DNA from 2 places in the Arthrobacter jiangjiafuii genome. Region 2 is predicted to be linked to the other one. Evidence: predicted binding sites of a transcription regulator. Region 2 holds the regulator's gene; the other holds the start of a gene.
What was found. Region 2 encodes HrcA, which represses chaperone genes, less so after heat shock. Its sites were predicted from a motif close to TTNGCACTCGNNNNNNNCGAGTGCNAA; they were not measured.

Region 1 (7,805 bases), 1.6 Mb from region 2:
GTTCAGGTTGGCGAACGCCTTCAGGCCGGCCTGGATCAGTGCAACGCCGCCACCGGCGACGATGCCTTCTTCAACGGCTGCCTTCGCGTTGCGGACAGCGTCCTCAATGCGGTGCTTGCGCTCCTTGAGCTCCACCTCGGTTGCCGCTCCGGCCTTGATGACTGCAACGCCGCCGGCCAGCTTGGCCAGGCGTTCCTGCAGCTTCTCGCGGTCGTAGTCGGAATCGGAGTTCTCGATCTCGGCGCGGATCTGGTTGACGCGGCCGGCGATTTCATCGGGGTCGCCTGCGCCTTCCACGATGGTGGTCTCGTCCTTGGTGACAACAACCTTGCGGGCCTTGCCGAGGAGGTCCAGCGTGGCGTTTTCCAGCTTCAGGCCGACTTCCTCGGCGATGACCTGGCCACCGGTGAGGATGGCGATGTCTGCAAGCTGTGCCTTGCGGCGGTCGCCGAAGCCCGGAGCCTTGACGGCAACGGACTTGAAGGTGCCGCGGATCTTGTTGACGACCAGGGTGGCCAGGGCTTCGCCCTCAACGTCTTCGGCGATGATCAGCAGCGGCTTGCCGGACTGCATGACCTTCTCCAGGACGGCAACGAGATCCTTGACGTTCGAGATCTTGGAGTTGACGACCAGGATGTACGGGTCCTCGAGGACGGCTTCCTGGCGCTCGGCGTCAGTGACGAAGTATCCGGAGATGTAGCCCTTGTCGAAGCGCATACCTTCCGTGAGCTCAAGCTCAAGGCCGAAGGTGTTGGACTCCTCGACGGTGATGACGCCTTCCTTGCCGACCTTGTCCAGTGCCTCGGCGATCAGGTCGCCGATCTGCTGGTCACCGGCGGAGATGGAAGCCGTGGCAGCAATCTGCTCCTTGGTTTCGATTTCCTTGGCGGAGGCGAGCAGCTCGGCGGTGACGGCTTCGACAGCCTTCTCGATGCCGCGCTTCAGGCTCAGCGGGTCGGCGCCGGCGGCAACGTTGCGCAGGCCTTCCTTGACCAGGGCCTGGGCCAGGACGGTTGCCGTGGTGGTGCCGTCGCCGGCAACATCGTCAGTCTTCTTGGCAACTTCCTTGACCAGCTCGGCGCCGATCTTTTCGTAGGGATCGTCGAGCTCGATCTCCTTGGCGATGGAAACGCCGTCGTTGGTGATCGTGGGGGCGCCCCACTTCTTCTCGAGGACAACGTTGCGGCCACGCGGGCCCAAGGTGACCTTCACGGCGTCGGCGAGGATGTTCAATCCACGCTCAAGGCCGCGGCGGGCCTCTTCGTCAAATGCAATGATCTTGGCCATAACGGCTTTCGTCCTTTCGGAACAGTCATGCTTGCTGCAGGATGTTGCATTCCAGACTGCGGTGCCCGCGACGGACGGGCCGTGAGGACACGATCTCTTTACGTGTCCGCAGGCCCTCACCTCAGTGGCTTGCTTTTTCACTCAACGCCGACCGCTGTTAGCAGTCATCCGGCAAGAGTGCTAAGTCAATAATTAGCACTCCCGCACACTGAGTGCAAGCGATCACTGCCACCCGCAACCGAGCTCACATGCATCTGTAACCGGGCCTGGTCCGCGCGGACACGCCAAACGGCGGCAGCCCCGGCCATACCGGGACGCCGCCGTCCTGCGCTCTGGGCTAAACCTGGTCCCCTACCTGGACAGCCCGGACATCTTCCGCCTGCGGACCCTTCTGGCCCTGGCCGATTTCGAACTCCACCCGCTGGCCCTCTTCAAGCGTGCGGTAGCCGGAGGCCTGGATGGCTGACCAGTGGACAAAAACGTCCGTCTGGGCCTCATCCACGGTGATGAACCCGTACCCTTTTTCCCCGTTGAACCATTTGACGATCCCCTGCGCCATGCTCTTTCTCCACCCTGATCGATCGTGCATTCCGCCACGATTCCCATGGCGGAACGGGCCGGCGCGCAGGGTCCGGGTCACTCGGTTTCTGAGCTGGGTCCGGACCGGCGGCGCGCGGCTGGACCCACTGTAGCCAGCGGGGCGGGGCTTCCAATCGGGCAGTGGCGATTGTTATCGAGTGTTTACGTACCGGCCTTCAAAGCAGGTAGGACGCCGCCGAAACGGGCGGCGCCCCGGGGTCCGGGCTTAGTGGAAGCCCGGACCGGCGACGACGGTCACCATGCTGAATTCGGCGGAATCCACGAGGCTGGGGATGCCGAGCAGCTGTGCCAGCGCCTCGGCGTTGGGCAGCTGGTCTGCGCCGTTGTAGAAGATGACTGATGACTGCAGCGGTGTCCCGGCCCAGTTGGCCACCTGTGCGGTGGTCCAGCCGTCGCCGGCAATCCGGGCCGAGATGCTGGCTCCGAGTCCGCCGACGCCGCTGCCGTTCAGGACCACCACGGGCTGGGCACGGTCCACCGTGGCGGTCGGGGTGGGCGACGGCGTGGGGCTCGGCGAGGCACTCGGGGTGGGGGTGGCGGACGGGCTTACTTCGGCCGTTTCCGTCTCAGTCGGCTCGGCCCCGGTGCTCTCCGTGGCGGCCGGGGATTCGGCGGCCGGCGGCGGGGCGCCGGCGTCCTGCCCGATTCCCAGGCGGGGAATGACGAAGTACGCCGCGAGGCCAAGGACCAGTGCCAGCACCCCGACGGTGATGATCAGTGCCAGGCCGCCGGTGCGGGAAGGAATCAGGCGTTCCCGGTGCACGCCCTGGCGCGACGATGTTTCGGGAATCTTGTCGAACTCGTCCCGTGGATATTTGCTCATGGTTCGGTTTTGTCCTTGGTCTCAGGTGGCGCCGGGTCTAGACGTCAGAGCCTGAACGACGGGCGGTACGCGCGCGCTGACGGGTTGTACGTAGTCTACGCAGTCTCTTGACCAGCATCGGGTCATGCGCGAGGGCTTCCTCGGTATCGATCAGTGCGTTCAGGACCTGGTAGTAGCGGGTGGCGGACATGCCGAACAGCTCGCGGATGGCCTGTTCCTTGGCTCCGGCGTACTTCCACCAGGCCCGCTCCAAGGCGAGCATCTGCTGTTCCTGTTCCCCGAGCGGACTCTCGGGGTCAACCGCACCCTCCAATGAGAAGGCTTCGGTTGTTTCTGCCACAGGATGCTCCCAATTGATAGATGGTCTTCCTGCCATGTTAGTTGCTGAATAACAGGCTTGTCATTTGCGCTGGGCGCGTGCCCGACGGCAGCGGCCTAGGCTGGAAGGGTGAGTTCCAATGAGCCGACCCTCTTTACCCTGCCCGACGCCCCTGCGCCCGATCCCTCCCGGACCGAACCGTTCCCCTTCGCCGCACCGGCTCCGCTGGCCGGGGTGATGGCCGCGGACTGGGCACAGGCGCTGGCGCCGGCTGCCCCGGAGCTGCACCGGATCGCCGCCGGCCTGGAGGCCGAACGCCGGGAAGGCCATCAGGTCCTGCCCGCTCCGGGAAACATCCTGCGCGCATTCGCCCGCCCCCTCGCCGACGTCAAGGTCCTGCTGATCGGCCAGGACCCGTACCCCACCCCCGGCCATGCCGTGGGGCTGTCCTTCGCGGTGGACCGGGACGTGCGGCCACTGCCGCGGAGCCTGAACAACATTTACAAGGAACTCGCCGCCGATCTGGGCATAGCTCCCAGCCCGCACGGCGACCTCAGCGCCTGGGCGGACCAGGGCGTCCTGCTGATGAACCGCGTGCTGACCGTACGCGCTTCAAGCGCCGGGTCGCACCGCAGGCGCGGCTGGGAGCAGATCACCGAACTGGCCGTCCGCGCCGTCGTCGGCCGCCGCCGTCCGGACGGCAGTCCCGCTCCGCTGGTGGCCGTGCTGTGGGGCAACGATGCCCGGTCGGTGGTTCCGCTTTTGGACGGTGCCGCGCGGATTGAATCCGCCCATCCGAGCCCGTTGTCGGCGTCGCGCGGATTCTTCGGTTCCCGTCCGTTCAGCCGCACCAATGAGCTGCTGCGGCAGCAGGGAGCGGAGCCGGTTGACTGGCGGTTGGACGCGATACGGTAGAGGAGATTCCCATGACCAAGGAGAACCAGATGCCCGATCCCGCTGTGCCCGCAGTGAAGCCTGCACAGGATGTTCCCCGGCGGGCCCGCCCGCTGCTGACCCTGGAGGTGCTGCGGCGCCAGGAGCTGACTCCCCACATGGTCCGGATCATTGCCGGCGGCCCCAACTTCGAGCGCTTTGCCGGCAATGGCTGCGCCGACGCGTACTGCAAGATCTGGTTCAGCCCCGATGGCGCCCCGCTGGACGGCACGGCCGAGCTCGAGGCCCTGCGCGAGCAGTTCCCGCGGGAGCAGTGGCCGGTCTCGCGTACCTACACCATCCGCAGCGTCGACCCGGTCGCCCGCGAGCTGGCCATCGACTTTGTGGTTCACGGCGACGAGGGCCTCGCCGGTCCCTGGGCTGCCCGGGCGGTGCCAGGTGATCCGCTGGCCTTCACCGGGCCCGGCGGCGCCTTCAATCCGGATCCGGACGCCGGCTGGTACCTTTTCGCTGCGGATGAATCGGCCCTGCCCGCCACCGCCGCCGTCCTCGAAGCACTGCCGGCCGACGCCGTCGGGCAGGTCTTCCTGGAGGTCGGCGGCCCCGAGGACCGGCAGCCGCTGCGGGCGCCGGAGGGCGTCACCGTGACCTGGCTTTACCGCGGCGGCCTTCCTGCGGGCAACACCGGGCTGCTGGCTGGTGCCGTGGCAGCCGCGGCCTGGCCCGACAACAACGTGCAGGTGTTTGCCCACGGTGAGCGCGAAGCCATGAAGGCCCTGCGCGACATCCTGTTCACGACCCGCGGGCTGGAGCGCCGGCAGGTCTCCCTCTCCGGCTACTGGGCAGCCGGCCGCACCGAGGACGCCTTCCAGGCAGAAAAAAGGACCCCGGTCGGCAAGATCCTCTAGGTCCTTGCGTTCCGGGGCCCTCGTCGCCTGCGCTTGACGGCGCCGCCTGGTTCCCTGCCGGTGCCGTCCTTACCGGCGGCGGTTCCGGCGGTCGTTGCCCGAGAGGTTCCGGGTCATCGGCCGGGCCAAGTTGTCACCGAACACCACGCCGCCAGCGATCGCCAGGATCACGGTCAGTGCGTTGAAGATTCCCACCGCGCCGTTGGTGACGTCGTCGCTGCCGATACTCAACCCGTACATGGCGCGGAAAATGCTCAGCCCCGGGAACAGGAACAGCACCGCGGGAACCGCAACGATCAGCTGCGGAGCGCCCATCCGCAGGGCCACGATGCGCGCCACCATGCCGATGAAGATGGCCGCGATGGCCGGGGTCAGCCGGGGTCCGATGCCCAGTATCTCGGACAGCTCGAACACCAGGAAACCCGCCGCACCGGTCAGGACCGTGGGCAGGACCAGGTTCATCGGCGACTGCTCCACGACGCAGATCGTGGCCAGGGCCACGGCCAGCAGCACCATGGTGACCGCAAACGGATATTGGGATCCGTCTACCTTGGTGACGTCGAGCCGCGGCACCCCCAGCAGCGCGCCGGCCACCAGGGCGACGGCGATGCCGGCTACCAGCGCGGCGAACGTGAGGAACGCCGACAGGAAACGTCCCGACGCCGTTACCGGGAACCCGTTGATCGCATCCTGTACCGCGGAGACCAGGCGTCCGGTGGGCAGGAGCAGCAGAATGCCCCCGGCCACTACAATCCCGGGGGAAATCGGCACATCGAAGGACCAGAAGAGCATCGCGACGGCGGTGACCAGGAATCCGGCGGCTGCCGTGCTGAAGAAGTCCGGCACCCGCCAGCGTCCGAGCAGCCGCTGCAGCAGGCTGACCAGGAACGTACTGATGAACGCGACCATGGATGCCAGCGGTCCGCCGCCGATGAACCCTACAATGGCGGCGGCAAACACGCCGGCGGAAAAGGTCACGGCCCAGCGTGGAAACGGCTTGGGCTGGTGGGTGATCTCGTTCAGCCGGTTGGAGGCTTCGGCGCGGGAGACGCCGCCGTCGATGATGTCGGTGACAAGCTGGTGGACCAGCCCCAGGCCGGCGTAGTTGTTGGTCCAGGACCGCACCACCCGCATCACGGTGATGGGGGTCTGGTCCTTGGGTGAGTAGTTGAGCAGCACCGACTGGTTGGTGATGTCCACTTCAATGTTCTCCAGGCCGAAGGCTGCAGTGACGGCGATGATGGCCGTCTCCACTTCCAGGGCGCCGGCACCGTAGCGGAACATCGTCTCGGCCAGGCCCAGGGCCAGGTCCAGGGTTTTCCGGGCCGAAGCGTCCGGTCCCGCGCTGCGCACCAACGGGTTGGCATACGGAGATCCGGCCAGCCGTTCCACAATGGACATGGCCTGGGTGGGCGGAGTTTCCCCCTGGACCAGGCGGCGCAGCATGCGGCGGGCCGCTGCCGAAGAGCGGTCCTGCCGCAGGGCCGCGGCGCTGCCGGGCTGGTGGCTGGCCGGCACGGTCTTGCGGGCGCGGGGCTTCCGGGGAGGCAATGCAGTCCCCGCTGATTGATCCGGCCGCACCTTGCCGCGGCCGGCGTCAGATCCCGGGGCGGCCCGTCCGGACCCCAGTCCGCCGGAGGTGCCCTTGGGCAGAGTCTGCATCACCGAGGTGGTGGGCGGCGGCGGCTTGGGCCTGGTGCTCCGCAGCCCGCCACCGGCAGGGCCGGTGGGCAGGGCAGTGCCCTTGGACGCCTTGGATGCCTTGGACGCTTTGGACGCCTTGGGTGCTTTGCGCGGCAGTCCCGGCACGCGCGCCGGGGCACCGTCCACCGGAGTTTTGGCCGCCGTCTTCCCGGCGGCGGGCGCGGTCTTCCCAGTGGCGGGCGCGGTCTTTCCTGCGGCCGCCGGGCGCTGCCGCGCTTCCGGTGGCCGGATGACCGGAATCAGGCCCACCATGGGGTCGGGGTTCTGCGCAGGCTCTTGGCGGTCTGCATCGGACGTGTTCTCCAAAGGACTCACCCTTTCGCCTCTGTAGCCTGAATCCCATTCAGGCCTGATTGCTGTTTAGTAGAACGGCTGCTGGTGCCGGCGCCAGTAAATCTGCCGGGCAACCCGTTCACCGATGGTGTTCCAGATCTTGTACCGCAGCGGATCCAGGACCAGGTCATAGCAGCCCACAAAGTCGGTGACCGTCTTCGAGAAGCTGGTCTTGAACAGGCCGAGTCCGTGGTGCGGATGCTCCTTGTTTTTCAGCTGGTCGCTGGGAGGGGTTCCGCAGAAGTCGTACTGTTCAATGCCGAAGTCTTCCTTCAGCTCCGTGATGGCCGTCCACTGCACCAGGTGCGAGTCGCCGTACTGGTTGCGGCGCGGTTTGGAGCCGCCGTCCTTGTACGTGCCCTTCTTCCCGTAGGCGATGACGAAGGCGCCAACGGTGGGCTCGCCGTCTTCAAAGGCGAAGTAGAAGCGGCCCTGGCCGGCAGCCACGAAGTTGGACCAAAAGCGGTGGTAGTAGTCATAGGAGCGCATCCGGGCTGCGGACCGGTCCTCGATATGGCTCATCAGCTGGTACATCGTCCGCATGTTCTCTTCTGTGGGCTCCACCCGGCGCACATCGGCGGCTTCGCGGATCGCCCGGCGCACTGCATTACGTCCGCGCGAGGAGATGTTCTTCAGGACCTGATCGATCTCCGGCGTGGTGTCCAGCAGTGCGGTGGAGTCATTGGGCTGCAGGTTGAATGTCTTGACCAGGCCGGCGCCGGCAAACTGCGCGCGCACCTCGGGGCTGTCGACAATGTCCGGTTCCACCTTGATGGCGAAAACCTTGCGCTTGGATTCCTTGATCAGCCGGCGCAGCGCGTCCAGGACCTGTGGCACGTGGGCGGGCTCGGCGACGTCGGGGCCCTTGATGAGGTACCAGAGGCTGCCGAGTCCCGGGACGGACTTTTCGATGGCCAGGTTGTAGGTCGTGTAGCCC
Region 2 (7,805 bases):
AGTCGTTACCTATGTCCGCGTGATCGACGGCTCGCTGTCCCCGCGCGAGCGGATCCAGATGATGTCCACCCGGGCCAGCCATGAACTCCTCGAAATCGGTGTCAGCTCTCCGGAACCGACCCCGTCCAAGGGCCTGGGCGTCGGCGAGGTGGGCTACCTGATCACCGGCGTGAAGGACGTGCGCCTGTCCAAGGTCGGTGACACGGTCACCAACCTGGCCAAGCCGGCGTCGGAATCGCTGCCCGGCTACGCCGACCCGAAGCCCATGGTGTTCTCCGGGCTGTATCCCATCGACGGCGCCGACTATCCGGTGCTGCGCGACGCGCTGGAAAAGCTGATGCTCAATGATGCCGCGCTGGTGTACGAACCCGAGACGTCCGCGGCGCTGGGCTTCGGCTTCCGCGTGGGCTTCCTGGGCCTGCTGCACCTGGAAATCACCCGCGAACGGCTCGAGCGTGAGTACAACCTGGACCTGATCTCCACCGCACCCAACGTGGAGTACGAGGTGACGCTGGAGGACAAGAAGGTGGTCACGGTGACCAACCCCAGCGAGTACCCCGAAGGCAAGATCAAAGAGGTCCGCGAGCCGATGGTCTCGGCCACGATCCTGGCGCCGAACGAATTTGTCGGTGCCATCATGGAGCTGTGCCAGGCCCGCCGCGGCGTCCTGGGCGGCATGGACTATCTCTCCGAGGATCGGGTGGAAATCCGGTACCGCCTGCCGCTGGCCGAGATCGTTTTCGACTTCTTCGACATCCTCAAATCCAAGACCCGCGGCTACGCCTCGCTGGACTGGAAGGCCGACGGCGAACAGGTCGCCGACCTGGTCAAGGTGGACATCCTGCTCCAGGGCGAACAGGTGGACGCCTTCAGCTCCATCACGCACAAGGACAAGGCGTACTCCTACGGCGTCATGATGACCGGCAAGCTCCGCGAACTGATTCCGCGCCAGCAGTTCGAGGTGCCCATCCAGGCGGCCATCGGCTCCCGGATCATCGCCCGCGAATCCATCCGCGCCATCCGCAAGGACGTGCTGGCCAAGTGCTACGGCGGCGACATCAGCCGTAAGCGCAAGCTGCTCGAAAAGCAGAAGGAAGGCAAGAAGCGCATGAAGATGGTGGGCCGCGTCGAGGTTCCCCAGGAAGCCTTCGTTGCTGCCCTTTCCTCCGACGAATCCAAGGACAAAGCCAAGAAGTGACACCCAGTGCACTGCCCCTCGGGGACCCGGCACCCGTAGACGGACTGCTGCCCGCCCAGGCAGCGGAAGGAGCAGTGGACCGGAAGTTCGGACTCTACGTCCACATTCCGTTCTGCTCCGTCCGCTGCGGCTACTGCGATTTCAATACCTACACCGCCACTGAACTGGGCGGCGGGGCGTCGCAGGCCGCCTACGGCGGCACAGCGCAGCAGGAAGTGGCGCTGGCCGCCCGCGTCCTGAAGGCCTCAGGGCTGCCGGACCGTCCGCTCAGCACCGTCTTCTTCGGCGGCGGCACGCCTACGCTGCTGCCCGCCGAGGACCTGGCCGGGATCCTGAAATCCGCCATCGGCGCATGGGGGCTGGTTCCCGGCGCCGAGGTCACCACCGAGGCCAACCCCGACTCGGTCACCCCGGAGTCCCTGCAGCTGCTGGCCGACGCCGGATTCACCCGCGTCTCCTTCGGCATGCAGTCGGCCGTACCTCATGTGCTGGCGGTCCTGGACCGCACGCACACGCCGTCACGGGTTCCGCTGGCCGTGCAGTGGGCGCGCGACGCCGGACTCAAGGTGAGCGTTGACCTGATCTACGGCACGCCGGGGGAGTCGCTGGCGGACTGGGAATTCTCGGTCAAAGAGGCTCTGAGCTACGAGCCGGACCACATTTCGGCCTATGCGCTGATCATTGAGGACGGCACCAAGCTGGCCGCCCGGATGCGCCGCGGCGAAGTCCCGCCGATCGACGACGACGACCATGCGGACAAATATCTGCTCGCCGACGAACTGATGACCGCCGCAGGGCTGTCCTGGTACGAAGTGAGCAACTGGTCGCGCACACCCGCTGACCAGTGCCGGCACAACCTGGCCTACTGGCGCAGCGACGACTGGTGGGGCGTCGGCCCCGGCGCGCATTCCCACGCCGGCGGCGTGCGCTGGTGGAATGCCAAGCACCCGACCGCCTACGCCCAGCGGCTGGGCGCCGGGGAATCTCCGGCTGTGGGCCGCGAGACGCTCGACGCCGAAACCCGGTACGTGGAAGATGTCATGCTGCGCACGCGGTTGGCCGAGGGGCTGGAGCTTTCCCGGCTGAAGGACTCCGGGCGCCTTGCCGTCGCGGGCCTGATGGCCGACGGCCTGGTGGATCCGAAGGCGGCACTGACCGGACGCGTGCTGCTGACTACCAAGGGCCGCCTGCTGGCTGACGCCGTCGTCCGCCGCCTGCTGCCGGACTAGCGGTGACTAGCCCGCACAGCAACACAAAAAGGCCCCTGACCGGCAGCAATGCCGGCCCGGGGCCTTTGTCTTTGGTTCCTACTGTCAGCGGATGCGGCGCAGGTTCAGCCGGTAACGGTAGGGCCGCCCGCGGTTGACCGCAATGCCTGCCACCACGGAGGACACGGCGATGGCCACCCAGAGCAGCGCATTGATGATGGCAAAGATCCAGCCGATTCCCGGGATGAAGGACAGCAGCCAGGCCAGCAGCGCAAGGATGGTGGGGGGAAGCGTGAAGTTCAGTGCTTCCTTGGATTCCTGGGCGGTGAACGGGCCGCGGTCCCGGAAGACCAGATAAATGACCAGGGACGGAACGAAGCCCAGGATGCCGCCGAAATGCGCCATCGTGGCCCATTGCCGGTCTTCTGATGCCGTCAGGGGCAGCGCGTTGGCCGGAGCACCCTGATAGAGGGGACGCTCGCCGGAACTCCGGTCGTCGGGGTGGGGCTGGTGGTTCTGACGTGTGTTCGACACTGCTGTTTCCTTTTGACTCTTGACGCTGATGGAGCGGCACGCCTTGTGGAGCTAAACGCTGCTGAGTATCTCATCTAGAGTACTGGCAAGCGGGCCGGGATCGGGCATACACGCCGCGGGGCGGCAGCTACGGAACCGTGAGGAAATCGATGACTTCCTCCACCCGGCCCAGCAGTGACGGCTCCAGATCGGCATACGATGTGACCGAACCCAGCAGCTTTTTCCAGCCGATCGCCACGTCCGTGTGGTTCCTGTGCGGCCAGCCCAGACCTTTGAGGATGCCGGTCTTCCAATCCTCGTTCCGCGGCACCACCGGCCAGGCAGCCAGGCCGATCGCCGTCGGCTTGATGGCCTGCCAGACATCCACATACGGATGGCCCACTATGAGCACATTCCCGCGGGCCCCCGGGGAGGTCATGGCCTCGGCGGCGATCCGCGATTCCTTGGAACCGGGCACCAGATGGTCCACCAGGATGCCCAGCCGGCGGCCGGGTCCGGGTCCGAACTCCTTGACCGCCGCGTACAGGTCATCCACGCCATGCAGGGGCTCGACGACGATGCCCTCCACCCGCAGGTCATCGCCCCAGACCTTCTCCACCAGTTCGGCGTCGTGCTTTCCCTCCACCCAGATGCGGCTGGCCTTGGCGGTGCGGGCCCGGACGTTCTCCACCCGGACCGAGCCGGACGCCGTCCGCCGGGACGCGGGGGCAGCGGCCTTCACAGCCGGAACCACCTCCACCGGCTCGCCGTCCAGCAGGAAGCCGAAGCCCAGCTCAAAGGACTTGGTCTTGCCGCGCCGGTCCTCCAGCACCATCAGGTGCAGCCCGCCGGACTTCTCCACCCGGACCACCGCACCGACCCAGCCGGTCTGCACGTCTTCAAGCACGAGTCCGGCTTCGGCACCCACTTTGGGCAGCACCCGGCGGGCCGGAGCGCTGATGTCCTGGGGCCCCCACGAAAAGTTCGACACGGGTGTTTCCTCGCTGTTGTTGGGCCGCGCGCAGTTGGACAGGGCGCACGTCTGCGCGTGCACGGCACGGACTTTCAATGCTAACAACGTCCCTGATCCGTATTAGACTTAGCACTTGGGCATGGTGAGTGCTAACGACACGCGGCCCGAAACGCAACGGACAACGCCGGACATCAGCGAGGGAGGACAACCATGAGTGAACCACGCAGACTCGAGGTGCTCCGCGCGATTGTCGAGGATTACGTGCATTCGCGTGAGCCCGTCGGATCCAAGGCCCTGGTGGAACGCCACCGTCTGGGTGTTTCCAGCGCCACGATCCGCAACGACATGGCTGCCCTGGAGGAAGAGGGCCTGATTGTCGCCCCGCATACCTCCGCCGGGCGCATCCCCACCGATAAGGGCTACCGCCTGTTCGTGGACCGGATCTCCGACGTCAAGCCGCTGTCCGCGGCCGAACGCAAAGCCATCCAGACCCTGCTCGAGGGCGCCGAAGACCTCGACGACGTCATGGAACGCACCGTGCGGCTGCTGTCCCAGCTGACCAACCAGGTGGCAGTGGTGCAGTACCCGCATCTGGGCAACGCACAGGTGCGCCACATCGAGTTTGTCCTGCTGGCTCCGGCACAGGTGCTGGTGGTGCTGATCTCCACCACGGGCCGGGTGGAGCAGCGTGTTGTACCGGTTCCGGATCCCGTGACCGAACCCGACCTGATGGCCCTGCGCCAGCATTTCCTGGCGTCGCTGAGCGGCACCCCGCTGACCCGGATCACCGGCCACCTGGCTGAATGCCTGGCCACCGTGCCGGTGCATAAGCGCCGCACCGCAACGGTCCTGGCCCGTTCGCTGGAACAGCTGGCCGGCATCAACCGCGAAGACCGTATGGTGATGGCCGGGACAGCCAATCTGGCCCGGTCCACCGTGGACTTCCCGCTTACCATCGGCCCCATCCTCGAGGCACTCGAGGAACAAGTGGTCATGCTCCGGTTGTTGTCCGAGATGGAACAGGATGCCCGCGGCGTCTCGGTGCGGATCGGACGGGAAAACCCGCACGGCTCGCTCTCCGAAGCCTCCGTCGTGGCCACCGGCTACGGACCCGACGCTTCGGCGAAGGTGGGGGTCCTGGGCCCCACACGCATGGACTACCCCAACACGATGTCAACAGTGCGGGCCGTGGCCCGTTATCTGTCCCGGATACTGAACAACTAGAAAAGCGTTAGACAATACAGCTACAGCAGTTCTCCGGCTGTTCCGCTGCCCGAGGGCCGCGGAAACCGGGAAAGGCCTTCGCGCAGAAGGCGCCGCGCCAACATGCGGGAACTGCCAATTACAGGAAGCGATGTGCACGAGTGAGCGATCACTACCAGGTTCTGGGTGTCGGACGCGACGCCACGGGCGAAGAAATCAAGAAGGCCTACCGCAAGCTGGCCCGCAAGCTGCACCCCGACGTCAACCCCGCCCCCGGGGCACAGGATGAGTTCAAGGCCGTAACCCACGCCTACGAAGTGCTCGCCGACCCGCAGAAGCGCCGGATCTACGACACCACGGGCAACGAAAACGGCAATGACAACGGTTTCGGCGGCGGCGCGGGCTTCAGCGGCCAGGGCTTCGGCTTCCAGGACATTTTCGACACCTTCTTCGGCGGCGCCGCGGGAGGCGGAGGACGCGGACCGGCCTCACGCACCCGCCGCGGCCAGGACGCCCTGATCAACGTCCGGATCGACCTGAAGGATGCCGTCTTCGGCACCAACAAGAAGATCGAGGTCGACACCGCCGTCACCTGCCCCACCTGTGACGGCAGCTGCTGCCAGCCCGGCACCTCCCCGCGGACCTGCGACATCTGCCATGGAACCGGGCAGGTGCAGCGCGCGGTCCGGTCGATCCTGGGCCAGGTCATGACCACCGCGCCGTGCGGGTCCTGCCAGGGCTACGGCACGGTCATTCCCGACCCCTGCCACGAATGCGCCGGCGAAGGCCGCGTCCGCAGCCGCCGCAGCCTGAACATCAAGATCCCCGCAGGCGTTGCCACCGGCACCCGCATCCAGCTGGGCGGCCAGGGCGAAGCAGGCACCGCCGGCGGACCGCAGGGCGACCTGTACGTGGAAATCCGGGTCAACGCCGATCCCACCTTCGTACGTGAAGGCGATGACCTGCACGCCACCCTGACGGTGCCCATGACGGCAGCGGCCCTGGGCTCGGTCATCAACTTTGAAACCTTCGACGGCGACCGCGAAATCACGGTCAAGGCCGGCACCCAGTCCGGCGAAATCAGCACCCTGAAGGGCCTGGGCGTCACCCACCTGCGCGGTTACGGCCGCGGTGACCTGCTGGTCCACCTTCATGTGGAGACCCCGCAGAAGCTGGATTCCGAGCAGGAGGAACTGCTGCGCAAGCTCGCGCAGCTGCGCGGCGAAGAATACGCCGAGGGCCGTCTGGCCAACAGTGGAACGGGTGTGTTCGCCCGGCTGCGGGACCGCCTGGGCAATCACTGACCAATGACCAATCCGATCTTCTTCGGTGAGCCCGGCGCCGTCCGCGCCGCCGGCCCCGGGTCAGTTTTTGTGCTCGAAGGACCCGAGGCCCACCACGCCGTGGCGGTGAAGCGGCTGGCGCCGGGCGAACCGGTGGACATTGTCGACGGCGCCGGACGCCGGCTCACCGGCACGGTCTCCGCCGTCGCTCCGGCACGGCTGGAAGTCGACGTCGCCGTCGTCAGCGAGGAGGACGGACCCGCCGACACGCTGATCCTGGTCCAGGCCCTCGCCAAGGGCGGCCGCGACGAGCAGGCGGTCGAGGCGGCAACGGAGCTGGGAGTACATACGGTCATTCCCTGGCAGTCCGAACGCAGCATTGTCCGCTGGCGCGCCGACAAAGCGGCCAAGGGACAGGCAAAGTGGCAGGGGATCGTTACCGCGGCGGCCAAGCAGTCCCGCCGTTCAGTGATTCCGCAGGTCGAAGGGGTCGTTGACTCCAAGGACCTTGCACGCCGGCTGGCAACGGTGGACCTGGTGCTGGTGCTGCATGAGGAGGCCGACGGCGCCTTGGTGCCGGCGGTCCATGACGCCCGGCGGCGGGCAGGGGACCGGCCGCTGAGCATTGCCGTGGTGGTGGGGCCCGAAGGCGGCATCAGCGGCGGCGAAGTGGAGCTGCTGCGCTCCGGCGGCGCGGTGGCGGTACGGCTGGGACAGCACGTGATGCGTTCCTCCACGGCCGGCCCGGCAGCACTGGCTGTCCTGAATTCCGCGCTGGGCCGCTGGTAGCACGCCGGGCGGCTGGCAGGTGAGAACCAGCGGCCGGCGGAACTACTTAAGGTCGGAGTGGATGCTCACGCGCTTGGAATCCTCATTGGCCCGCTCGGTGCCGTGGAAGACACTCACGCTGTAGTCCCCGGGAGAGAGCTCCACGGTAAAGCTGTAGAGGGAGGTTCCGCCTGTGGGCGCCTCAAGGTCGGCGAAGCCGCTTTCGACGGCAGCTGCCGCAGGCCGGCCGTCCACGATCGGTTCCACCCGCCAGGAGAGCTGGCCGCCTTCGGACCGGGCTGCCCCGCTGACCGTGAGGGAGGTCGGATTCCCGGATCCCTCCTGCGGGTCAATGATCCAGATCGGCGCCACGAGCGTTGCGTCACGCTGCAGTTCCCCTTCCAGCACCTCGTGCCCGAAGGCCCGGTAGCCGGCCTTGCCATCCACCAGCAGCACCACGGAGGGTGTATGCCCTACGGTGGTCAGGCCTGCATTGGCGGCAGCGGCAGTGGCGGTGTACACCAGCTGCTGGATGGCGCGGTGGGCCATACCTGCATCGAGGGAGGTCTTGAACGCGTCGGCGGAAAGATCCACCGTGATGACGTTTTTGGCCGAGATGGAAGCGGTGACGGATTCGGCTTTGTGCCACGGATTGAAAT

Region 1: the regulator HrcA is predicted to act here: its motif matches at 1,445-1,471, upstream of groL (chaperonin GroEL).

What each region holds. Positions count from the first base shown of each region.
Region 1 is NZ_CP076022.1:557,941-565,745, reverse strand. Features, by position in the region: gene groL (chaperonin GroEL) at 1-1,287, opposite strand, end outside; gene KKR91_RS02825 (cold-shock protein) at 1,625-1,846, opposite strand; gene KKR91_RS02820 (LytR C-terminal domain-containing protein) at 2,093-2,710, opposite strand; gene KKR91_RS02815 (DUF3263 domain-containing protein) at 2,748-3,050, opposite strand; gene KKR91_RS02810 (uracil-DNA glycosylase) at 3,159-3,944, shown strand; gene KKR91_RS02805 (siderophore-interacting protein) at 3,989-4,831, shown strand; gene KKR91_RS02800 (threonine/serine exporter family protein) at 4,901-6,850, opposite strand; gene KKR91_RS02795 (lipid II:glycine glycyltransferase FemX) at 6,896-7,805, opposite strand, start outside.
Region 2 is NZ_CP076022.1:2,111,828-2,119,632, reverse strand. Features, by position in the region: gene lepA (translation elongation factor 4) at 1-1,198, shown strand, start outside; gene hemW (radical SAM family heme chaperone HemW) at 1,195-2,427, shown strand; gene KKR91_RS09960 (DUF4870 domain-containing protein) at 2,512-2,940, opposite strand; gene KKR91_RS09955 (DUF3097 domain-containing protein) at 3,068-3,910, opposite strand; gene hrcA (heat-inducible transcriptional repressor HrcA) at 4,103-5,116, shown strand; gene dnaJ (molecular chaperone DnaJ) at 5,257-6,399, shown strand; gene KKR91_RS09940 (16S rRNA (uracil(1498)-N(3))-methyltransferase) at 6,403-7,167, shown strand; gene KKR91_RS09935 (GerMN domain-containing protein) at 7,210-7,805, opposite strand, start outside.